Actomonas aquatica: one gene and its partner. The protein of the gene in region 1 interacts with the protein of each later gene in a pairwise test. Links are inferred from orthologs where the notes say so. Each region holds a gene or a part of one and is shown on either strand. Other genes may lie near its edges.

Region 1 (6,170 bases):
TGGAAAAGATCCGCGTCAACCCGGGTAACTACGCCGACAAGAAGAAGTTCGCCGTCACCGAATACTCCGACGCCGCCTACAACGAGGAACTCGAGCGTCTGCACGAGGCCTTCAGCCCCCTCGTCAAACGCGCCAAGGAGCTCGGCCGCGCCATGCGCATCGGCACCAATCACGGCTCCCTCTCCGACCGCATCATGAACCGCTACGGGGACTCCCCGCTCGGCATGGTCGAGAGCGCCCTGGAGTTTCTCCGCATCGCCGAGAGCCACGATTACCACGCCATCATGCTCTCGATGAAGGCCTCCAACCCGAAGGTCATGATCGAGGCCTACCGCCTGCTCGTGCAGCGCATGGCCGAGGAAAACATGCACTACCCGCTGCACCTCGGCGTGACCGAAGCCGGCGACGGCGAAGACGGTCGCATCAAGAGTGCCATCGGCATCGGCAGCCTGCTGCTCGATGGTCTCGGCGACACCCTCCGCGTCTCTCTCACCGAAGACCCCGTCTACGAAATCCCGGTCGCCCGCGCCCTCGCCGCCAAGGCCCAGGCCATGTGGCGCGACGGCCAAAACATCGCCGCCGATCGTTTCCCGATCGATGCGCCCGACCCGCTCGACCCCTTCCATTTCCAACGTCGCGACATCACCGATCTCGCCCTTGCTCCCGACGTCGAACTCGGCCGCGAACAACCGCCCCGCGTCATCGTGCGCGCGCCCTCGGTAGCGAAGCTGCCCGACTTCGCCGCGGCCCTGCGCTCGCCCTCGCTCAAGGACAACCCGCCCGAGGGCCTGCTCGTGCCCATCGCCGACGCATCCGCCCTCGCGGAGCTCGGCGCCCAAACGTTGGAGACGCCCTCTGCGTTCCTCGGCCTCGAACTAGGCGCCACCCTCACTCCCGACGATCTGCGTCCGACGCTCGACCAAGCCCGTGGTCCGCTCCTGCTCGTCCGCGAGGTCGCGTCCGCCGACCTGCCATCAGTGGACGCCTGGCAACAGCTCGCGACCAGTCGACCCGACACCACGCTCGCTCTCAGCGCGACGCCGGCAGTCTGGGCCGAACTCGCTCCGCACCTCGCCACGCACGCGGCCCAACGCGTCATCGCCACGGTCAGCATCGCCGCGACAAGCGACGACCGCCACGCCATCGGCGCCTACCGCGACGTGGCCGCCACCCTGCGCACGCATGGTCTCAAGCTGCCGCTCTGGATCCGCAACACGACCGCCGCCCGCCTCACCGGCGAACCGGACTTCCTCTCCCGCCTGCTCGACGCCTCCATCCTCACTGGCTCGCTCCTCTGCGACGGCCTCGGCGACCTCATGAGCATTGAGACCGAGCCCGACGCCGTGCGCGCCGTGAAGCTCGCCTACAACGTCCTCCAAGGCGCGGGCGCCCGCATCACCAAAACCGAGTTTGTCGCATGCCCGTCCTGCGGCCGCACCCTTTTTGACCTCCAGTCGACCACCCAGCGCATCCGCGAAAAGACCGGCCACCTCAAAGGCGTGAAGATCGCCATCATGGGCTGCATCGTAAACGGCCCCGGGGAGATGGCCGACGCCGACTTCGGGTACGTCGGCGGCGCCCCCGGCAAGATCAACCTCTACGTCGGTAAAACCTGCGTCCAATACAACATCCCCCAAAAAGACGCGGATAACCGATTAATTGATCTCATCCGCGAGCACGGAAAATGGGTCGATTCGGACACGTGAAACCGGTCCACGACACCAGACCGTGACGACCCCGTAACATAAGAAACACTACGCGCGAGGCGCGCGAAATCCACGCCCTTACCTAGGGGAAACGCGCCATTTGTAGTGCTTCAGTCCTTACGAGAAATTGGCGACTTTGGCGGCTCCGTTTTCCGAACCATTTGGCAACAAAAATTTGGCCAAAAGTTATGCCCGCACCGATGTGAATAACTTGTTGGAAAGTATGCCTTGAAACCCCATTTTCTCTGCACGTTTATTCGTCCCTCTCCACTTCGCCCCTTCGGTGTCGTGGGAACCGCTCTTTCTCACGTTTGTTCGACTGAATTCCTCCCGACCGAGGTCTCTGCAGCCATTACCCCCCGGTTACCATAGCCTTACGATTTTATTTTGTGTCCGCGACCTACCCCTCCCCTGGTAACCCATTCACCACTTTCGCAGAACCCGAGTCCCGGAATTCCTTCGCCTCAGACGTGCAGTTTGGCTGTTTTCACCCGCCTTGTGAATAAAACCGTCTAGCCGTCTGAATTAATGCCTGCCGTATCGTCGTCGTCATCGCTCTGGGAAACCGTCAAACAGGACTTCAAAGACCTGTTTCCGGACGATGTCTTCCAACTCTGGTTTCAGCCCCTCGTCTGCCTCGCCGGTGACGAGGACACCATGACCTTGGGTGTGCCCAACGACTTCGCCGCGATCTGGATCCACGACAACTATTTGGACCTAATCGTCCAGCGCCTGCGTCTCAGCTCCGGCCGCGACATCTCCGTGCGTCTGCGCAAGAACGACGCCGCCGTGCCGGCCGCCGCCGCCCCGGTGCAGATCGAACCCGAGTTGTCCGAGTCCCGCCACTCGTCACGCGTCGCGCCGACTCCCCGCCGCGCCCCCCTCACCCGCCAGGCCCGCGCCACGGCCAACGCCCACGCCGGCAATCTCAACCCGCGCAATACCTTCGAGACCTTCGTCGTCGGCTCGAACAACCAGATGGCCCAGGCGGCCGCCCTCGCCGTCGCCCAGTCCCCCGCGCAGGCCTATAACCCGCTTTTCCTCTACGGTGACACCGGTCTCGGCAAGACCCACCTCATGCACGCCATCGGCCACGCCATCCTGCAGCACAAGCCCGATGCCCGCGTCGCTTACCTCTCCACCGAGAAGTTCACCAACGAGTTCATTCAGGGCCTGCAGGAAAACGCCCTCGTGAAGTTCCGCCAACGCTACCGCAACGTCGACGTGCTCCTGCTCGACGACGTGCAGTTCCTCGGCGGCAAAGAGCGCATCCAGGAAGAGTTCTTCCACACCTTCAACGACCTCTTCGAGTCCGGTAAACAGATCGTGCTCTCCAGCGATCGCCGCGCCTCCGAGATCGCCAAACTCGAGTCCCGCCTCGTCTCCCGCTTCGAGTGGGGCCTCCCGGCCGACATCCAGGCGCCCGACTTCGAGACCCGCGTCGCCATCCTGCGCACCAAGGCCAAGACCCTCGGCCTCTCCGTGCCGTCCGACGTCCTCACCTTCATCGCCCAAAACATCTCCAAAAACATCCGCCGCCTGGAGGGCGCCCTCATCAAGGTCGCCAGCTACGCCTCCCTCACCGGCCGTCACCTCGACGTCTCCGTGACTCAGGACCTGCTGCAGGATGTGCTCATGGAGCAGGCGCAGAACATCCTCACCATCGACACCATTCAGCGTAAGGTGGTGGACCACTTCCAGATCCGGCTGGCCGACATGACCAGCAAGCGCCGCCCCAACAACATCGCCATCCCCCGCCAGATCGCGATGTATCTCTCCCGCACGCTCACCAAGCACTCCCTGCAGGAGATCGGCGACGCCTTCGGTGGCCGCGACCACGGCACCGTCATCCACGCCTGCAAAGCCGTGGACAACATGATGGAGCAGGACCCCTCCATGCGCAGCAGCATCGAGTTCCTGCGCAACCAACTGTCGCGCTGAAGCGCGGCTTGATTTTGGATTTCTGATTCTCGATTTTCGATTTGCGCCCGTCGCAAACCGGAAATCCGTGTTTACGGCCTGTCAGGCCTTCGAAAATCCAAAATCGAAATTCGAAAATCCCATGTCCCTTTCTCCCGAACAAACCCAGACCGTCGCCCATTGGGTCAAGGACGGCGCCTCGCTGTCCGACGTGCAGAAGCGCATTCAGGAAGAGTTCTCCATCTCCATGACCTACATGGATGTGCGCTTCCTCGTGGATGACCTCGATCTCACCTTGATCGATCAGGCCCCCAAGGCCGACGCCAGCGACGTCACCAAGGCTCCCCCGCCGAAGCCCAAGCCGGCCCCGGCGGCGCCCGCCGAAGGCGACGAAGCCGTTGCGGTCGACGACGACCTCGAGGATCTGCCCGTCGCTGGCAACGTCACCGTCGACGTCGACGCCGCCACCCTCATTCCCGGCGCTATGGCCAGTGGTTCGGTCACCTTCAGCGACGGTGTCACCGGCAAGTGGATCATCGACAACTACGGTCGCCCCGGCTTCACCGAGATCAGCCAAGACGGCTACCGTCCGTCCCCCGAAGACTCTCAAGCCTTCATGCAGGAGCTGTCCGCGGCTCTGCAGAAAAAAGGCCTCGCCTAGGGCGTGTCTGCCTCCGGGCCCGTCACGAAGAAGGAACAGACGCCTCTAAAACGCATCTAACCCCTTTATGAACGCCCGGCCCGACTCCCTCCTCCGTCGCTCCCGTCCGCTTCGCCCGGCGTTGCTGGGCGTGGCCGCTCTCGCCCTGCTGGCCCTGCCCTCCACCGCCAGCGCCAAACGTGGGCATCATCACGACGACACCAGCTATTCCGTGGGCATCGGCGTGTCGTCCCGTGGCATCGACGGCTTCAGCTTCGGCGTTTCGCGCGATCGCAGCTACCACCGCCACTACCCGGCGCCCTACTACCGCCCGGGTCGCTTCTTCCCGCGCATTCCCAGCTACCACCGCCGGGTCTACGTCAACTCCACCGCCTATTTCGTCGCCGACGGCATCTACTACCGCCCCTACAACCACGGTTATGTCGTGGTCGACCGGCCCGTGATCGTGGAGCGCCCGGTCGTCATCGAGCGCGAAGCCCCGCCGCCGCGCCGCGTCACCTACGCCGTGACCGATGACGGCGTCGATCCGAACCAGGAAATCGGCGTGCCGCCGCCCGAACCCGACTACATCACCGTCTGGCAAGGCGAACAGGAACTGCGCCTCATGGACGGCGAGTTCTTCAAGCCTACCGCCAACGGCCTCGTCTGGGTGCCCACGCCGGTCGGCGCCGTATCCGACGTGCTCCCAGTAGGCAGCCAGGCTGTCTGGCACAACGACATCGAATACTTCCGCTTCGACGGCGTCGTCTTCCGCAAGTCGCCCGACGGCTACAAAGTCGTCGCCGCCCCCTGGGCCGACGCCAAGAACGGGTCTTAGCCCACCCGCTTTAGCGGTGTTATGACCATGCGTGCGACGCTGCGGATGCGACAATTGGTCGGCCTCGGTGCCATCGCCCTCTTGAGCGGCTGCACGGTCACGACTCACCCCGCCAGTCCCAGCAGTTCTCGCAGTTCACTGATCACCCTCCCTTCTTACCAATGGAGCACCGGTGCGTCTCTGGATCGGGTTGAGGTTTGTATAGCGGCGCAGGACCCCATGACCCAAGCGACGCTGCGCGACCACGCGATCTACTACGCCGCCAAAACCGCCCTCGAGAAAGGGTTCGATCGTTTCTACGTTACCGCGGAAGTCTTTGATACCGCGCCGCCGCTCCGCCCCCCGCTGACCACCCTGCCGCCGCACGCCGCGCACCTGGCGCCTCCCCCGCCCCAATACCCACGCATTCATCTTACCGCGGAGTGCCTCGAACCGGGGGAAATAAGGATCGGAGGTCCGCGGGTGCTCCTCCTCAACGCGCATTGGGTCAAAGCTGAATTGGGCCGACGTCTCCACATCCACGATTTCCAGTAGGCGACCCAGTCTCCCCCTGAGTAGCCGCGCTTGAGCCGATGGCGAAAGGGTGGCCCGTCGTCCCAGGTGCGACTACCATGAAAGCCTTTCCCGATACGGTCTAACCGCGCTTCACATTCCGCGGCTGACCGTGTTCGCTGCAAACCTCCATGGATTTTGCCCCGCGCTTCGCAACCCTCACCCAATGCCTGGTGGAACGAGGTCAATTCCTCGATGCCCCGCTCTCCTTGATTGATGTCGGTTGCGGCGGCGGACTCGCTCCGCTCTGGCGGCGCTTCGAGCCCAGCCTCACGGCCGTCGGCATCGACCCGCAGACCACCGAATGCGAACGCCTTCAGGCCGCCGAAACCAACCCCGCCGTGCACTACCTGCCGCGCTTCTTGCGCCTGCCCGAGTCGCATCCCTTTCGCCAACAGCGCGGCGACCGCGAGCCCTGGACCGGCAATCCGTGGGAACGCACCAGCTCGGCCCACGCCATGGCAAAGCTCGCCGCTCAAACCGCCCCGGAAAAACAGTTCAGCGAACTCAACGC
Region 2 (4,603 bases), 5.4 Mb from region 1 along the record:
AGTCCGCCAACTTCGTCATGGTCACCTGGGTCATCGGTTGGGCCGAGATCGACGAGATCTTCCCCTACCTCTTCGCCGCCACCTGCGTGGCCGTGTCCTTCGCCCTTATGGTGTTTGTGATCCGCGAACGCCCGCTCGAAGACCCACCTCAGCAGGAGCGCTACCAACCGCTGGCCCACCTGCAGCTCATCTTTCGTTCCCGCGATCACCTCAAACTCGCCTTCGTCTGCGGCGCCAACCTTGCGATCCCGGCCGCACTCTTCCTCTTCACCCCGCTCTACGTCACCGACACCCTCGGCCTCTCCACGGCCGAGCTCGGTCTCGCTCAGGTCGCCGGGCCGCTGCTCACCGTCTGCCTCGCGCTCCCGCTCGGCTGGACCATCGATTACTTCGGCCCCAAGTGGGTCATGGCCACCGGCTTTCTCCTCAGCGCCATCGCCTTCACCGGCCTCTGTTTCTGGGCTCACGATTTCTGGTCGCTCTTTGCCTGCCTCACCGTCTTCGGCGTCGCTCAGATCGTCGCCCTCATGCCCATGTCGGCCATGGTGTTTCAATACGCCGACCGCCACGAACGCGGTAAACTCTTCGGCATCATCCAATTCTCCCGCGCCTTCGGTGCCTTCGCCATCTCGCTCCTGCTCGGCATGGCGGTGCAATGGACCGACTCCTACGCGCCGACACCCTTCCGCGCGCAGGACATCAAGCGAGTCTCCACCCTCGCGGATGAAGTCGCCGACCCGGCCTCGCCCGCCCACGCTTGGGTGGCCGATCAACTCACGCCCCGCACCCGTGAACGCCTCGCCGATCCCGACCGCGCCGAGGGCGCCCGTCAGGCCATTGCCGACGAATTGAACCGCCTCGTGTTTGGCCCCGCCGTCTACGACGACCAGCGCTTCGTCGACATTTCCCTCTCCCCCCAAAGCCAAAAGCTCATCACCGAAGCCCCCGCCGACGGTGACCGCCTGGCCGTGCTCAACCGCTCCTTGATCTCGGACCTCTTTCCCGACGCTGTGTCACGGAAAAACAACTACATCTTCCCCTACTACCTCGGCCTCGTCCTCGCGCTGGTGGCCATGGTGGTGGCACTCAGCACCCGCCGCGGTCGTTTCGCCCGCACCCTTTCCGACTCCGACGCCCCTTCCGCCGCCTGACGATGTCCCCCGCCACCTCCGCCTCTCCCCTCGACGCCCTCGATCACCGCCCGGAACTCGCCCCGATCTTTCCGGAGATCGAACGCGCCCACGCGGTGCTGGCTGACTGCCTGCGCCGCGAGGGCCGCATCTATATTTGTGGCAACGGGGGCAGCGCCGCCGACAGCGAGCATTGGGCCGGCGAACTCCTCAAGGGCTTCTACTCCAAACGCCCCGTGCGCAGCCACGAGGGCCGCCGTCTGCCCGCCGACCTCCGCGGCATTCAGGGCGGCCTGCCCGCCATTCCCCTCACCGGTTTCCTTTCGCTGCGCACCGCCGTGGCCAACGACATCGCCGCCGAACTCGAATACGCCCAACTCGTGTGGGCGCTCGGCCGCCCCGGCGACGTCCTCATTGCCATCAGCACCTCCGGCAACGCCCAAAATGTGGCTCTCGCCGCCAAAGCCGCCCGCCTGAAAGACATGACCGTGCTCGGACTCACCGGCGCCCACGGCGGCAAATTGCGTCGCCTCGCCGATCCCTGCCTGCGCGTCCCCGCCGATCGCACCCACCTCATCCAGGAGCTGCATCTCTCCATTTATCACGCCCTCTGCCTGTCGCTCGAGGCCACCTTCTTTCCCCAAGACTAACCCTGTCCCCCCATGAAGTGCCGCGCCAGCCCCCTCCTCCTGCTTCTCACCCTTTGTCTGGCCGCGTCGTTCTCTACCTCCGCGCTCGCCGCTGAGCCGGAATTCGCCCGCACCCGCGTGATCGGCTTCAGTCAGGTCGGCCAACCGCGCGGCGGTTGGTTTGTCGCCGGTGACGTGTTTGAATCCATCGTCGACGACGACCGCTGGGAACTCCTCTGGAACGGCGGAGCCGGCGTCGACCGCTGGCGTGATCCCGACTACGTGGGCTGGTCGCGCGACCTCGTTTCCGCCTGCCCGACCGACACGCCGCCCGATCGCGTCGTGCTCGTCATCAGCGGGCCCTTCGGCGACGACGTCGACCGTTGGACTGAGGCCATCAACGCCACCCTGATCACGATCAACGCCAAGATCCCGTCCGCCCGCCAGATCGTGCTCCAACCCGTGGTCGGCGGTCCCGATGGCGCCCCTTGCCCGGCCCCCGGAGCCGACGGCCGCACTGTGCGCGCCTCGCGCCAGCATCCTCACATCGTCGCCGCCATTCAACGCGTCATCGCCGCGCCCGCGCTGCCCGCGGTTGAAGTCGTGGCGGGTTACGTGCCCCAACTGGAGCGCTGCGACCACTATGCCGATGCTCTCGGCCACCTCACCGCCGAGGGCGCGGAATCCGTCGCCGCGCGCATCGCTCACCACTACGCTGAGCCAACCCGCTCGACGGCTTCGGCGGCGGCGCCCTCGCCGCGCGCGCGCCGCAACCGTCCGCCGCTGACCCTCAGCGAATGGGTCGATCCCAACACCACACCGGAGCGCCTGACCTACGCCACGTTTCACAGCCCGGTGGTGGGCCAGGACGTCAGCTATACGGTGTATCTGCCCGATGAATACGAGAGCGCGCCCGAACACCGCTACCCGGTGGTCTACTGGCTGCACGGCCGCGGCGGGCGCCAGGATGGTGCCCGCAACTTCGCCGTGGCCCTCGAAGCCGCGATCGCGGCCGGCGAGGCTCCGCCCATGATCGTCGTCGGCGTCAACGGCCGGCGCATCGGGAGTTGGGTCGATGCCGCCAACGGCCAGTCGCCCGTGCAATCCATGCTAGTGCACGACCTCATCCCGCACGTCGACGCCACCTATCGCACGATCCGTCATCGGTCCGCTCGCGCCATCGAAGGTTTCTCCATGGGGGGAGCCGGCGCGCCCAAAATCGGTTTTAAATACCCCGAGCTGTTTGGCGTCGTGGGTATCATGGCCGGCGCCCTGCACGACTACGACAGCTACGCCACCCGCGGCACCGCCCTGCAAGACCTCTACAACGGCAGCCGCCCCTACTACGCAGCCAACTCTCCGTGGCAGCTGGTAGTGGCCCACGCCGATCTCATTCGCGATCGCACCCACGTGCGCATCGCCGTCGGCGACGCGGATCGCCTCCTCGACAAAAACGTCGCCTTCCACGAACTCCTGACCGAGCTCGGCATAGCCCACACCTTCGACGTCCTGCCGGAGGTCACGCACAATCCGCGCGAGATCTACGACGCACTCGGCGACAAGACCTGGGCCTTCTACCGCGATGCCTTTGCTGCGACGCAGCCGTAAGCGTTCGCTGCTGCTTGCCGTCGGCTTGTTGACGGCGGCGATCGCCGCGGCGAAGACGCCGGAAACGCTCGTGGTCACCGATCGTTTCGACACGGCGCCCGACTTCGTCCCGCCCACCGCCGACGCCCCCTGCCCTTACTTTCTCCTGACCGGATCCGAACTCGCCCTCGGCACCAGCGTCGCGGGACAAAAACAACCGCCAGCCAAAGCCATCGCCGCCCTCGTGGCGGACGCTCTGCGCAGCCAACATTACGTGCCGACCACCGTCGGCGGTCCGGCCCCGGAGCTCGTCATCGTGTTCCATTGGGGCAACGCCAACCTCGAGCTCGACGAGTGGGAGGAAACCGATCCCAACACCGGCGAAAGCGAAACGCAATCGATCGCACGCAACACCCCCTCCATCGCCCGTCTCATCGGACTCGATCGCCTGCAGGAGCGTTCGCTCTCCCTCGCCGAAGAGCACCGCCTCGCCACCATCCTGTCGGAAGACCGGCTCTATCTCGTGATTGGCGCGCTCGACGCCACCGCGCTCGCCAACGGCCAACGCCGGCTCGTCTGGCGCACCTGGATCAGCATCCCCGCCCTCCGTCACAACCTGACGCGCGACCTGCCCGCCATGCTCGCCCACGCCGCCCCGCACCTTGGACGCGAATCCGACGCCCCACTGATCTTCACCCGTGGCGAAGCCGCCACCGAAGTCGAAGTCGGCACGCCCACCGTCGTCCCGGACGCCGAACCAAACCGCTAAACGCGCGACAGGCCACCACCTCGCACTTCTCGGCCTACACCTTCCAGCTGTAGGGCTCGACCTCGTGTCGAGCCGCCACGTTGGATCGCCCCAAAGGCTCCCGCCGCCCCAATCACCCCTTCCCGGGCCCGGGCGGCGGCACCGCGACGCCGTCGAGAAAGGGATCATTCGTCCGCTTCATCCAGTCATCGAGCTTGCCGCGCAGGCGATGAATCTCGTCGGCATAGCGCGCATCGTTGATCCGGTTGCAGGTTTCCTGCGGATCCAGGTAGAGGTCGAAAAACAACTCGTCGCCCAGGCCGCGATCAAACCCGCCCCATGCGGCAACAAGCTTCTTGGTCGGTCCTTCATCACAGTTGGCCGACTTCGGTCCGACCGGATCGAGGCGGCGAATGTATTTAAACCGTTCCGTGCGCACCGCACGCGCCGCTTCGGCGACTTCGTGCCAGCCTTGTTCGCCGTAAATCTCGTCGTGCAGGCGCTCACAT

The links. The genes of interacting proteins can lie anywhere in the genome.
Region 2: the proteins of dnaA (region 1) and K1X11_RS00680 interact in binary tests that used the Escherichia coli proteins (3 or more experiments, as listed by UniProt). The link is inferred for Actomonas aquatica from one-to-one orthologs.

What each region holds. Positions count from the first base shown.
Region 1 is NZ_CP139781.1:5,607,956-5,614,125, reverse strand. The notes cover bases 1,546-4,440. They hold dnaA (chromosomal replication initiator protein DnaA), read left to right. Parts: upstream 1,546-2,234; coding sequence 2,235-3,647; downstream 3,648-4,440. Other genes in these bases: K1X11_RS21420 (DUF6515 family protein), read left to right, coding at 4,355-4,440; K1X11_RS21425 (hypothetical protein), read left to right, coding at 3,769-4,287; ispG ((E)-4-hydroxy-3-methylbut-2-enyl-diphosphate synthase), read left to right, coding at 1,546-1,706. Outside these bases: more of ispG, read left to right, coding at 1-1,545; more of K1X11_RS21420, read left to right, coding at 4,441-5,104; K1X11_RS21415 (hypothetical protein), read left to right, coding at 5,132-5,638; K1X11_RS21410 (FkbM family methyltransferase), read left to right, coding at 5,788-6,170. UniProt on the Escherichia coli protein: Plays an essential in the initiation and regulation of chromosomal replication. Binds in an ATP-dependent fashion to the origin of replication (oriC) to initiate formation of the DNA replication initiation complex once per cell cycle.
Region 2 is NZ_CP139781.1:173,440-178,042, reverse strand. What follows is about bases 1-2,966. They hold K1X11_RS00680 (D-sedoheptulose-7-phosphate isomerase), read left to right. Parts: upstream 1-1,153; coding sequence 1,154-1,780; downstream 1,781-2,966. Other genes in these bases: K1X11_RS00675 (alpha/beta hydrolase), read left to right, coding at 1,793-2,966; K1X11_RS00685 (MFS transporter), read left to right, coding at 1-1,151. Also shown: more of K1X11_RS00675, read left to right, coding at 2,967-3,367; K1X11_RS00670 (hypothetical protein), read left to right, coding at 3,342-4,115; K1X11_RS00665 (sulfatase family protein), read right to left, coding at 4,228-4,603. UniProt on the Escherichia coli protein: Required for the timely initiation of chromosomal replication via direct interactions with the DnaA initiator protein.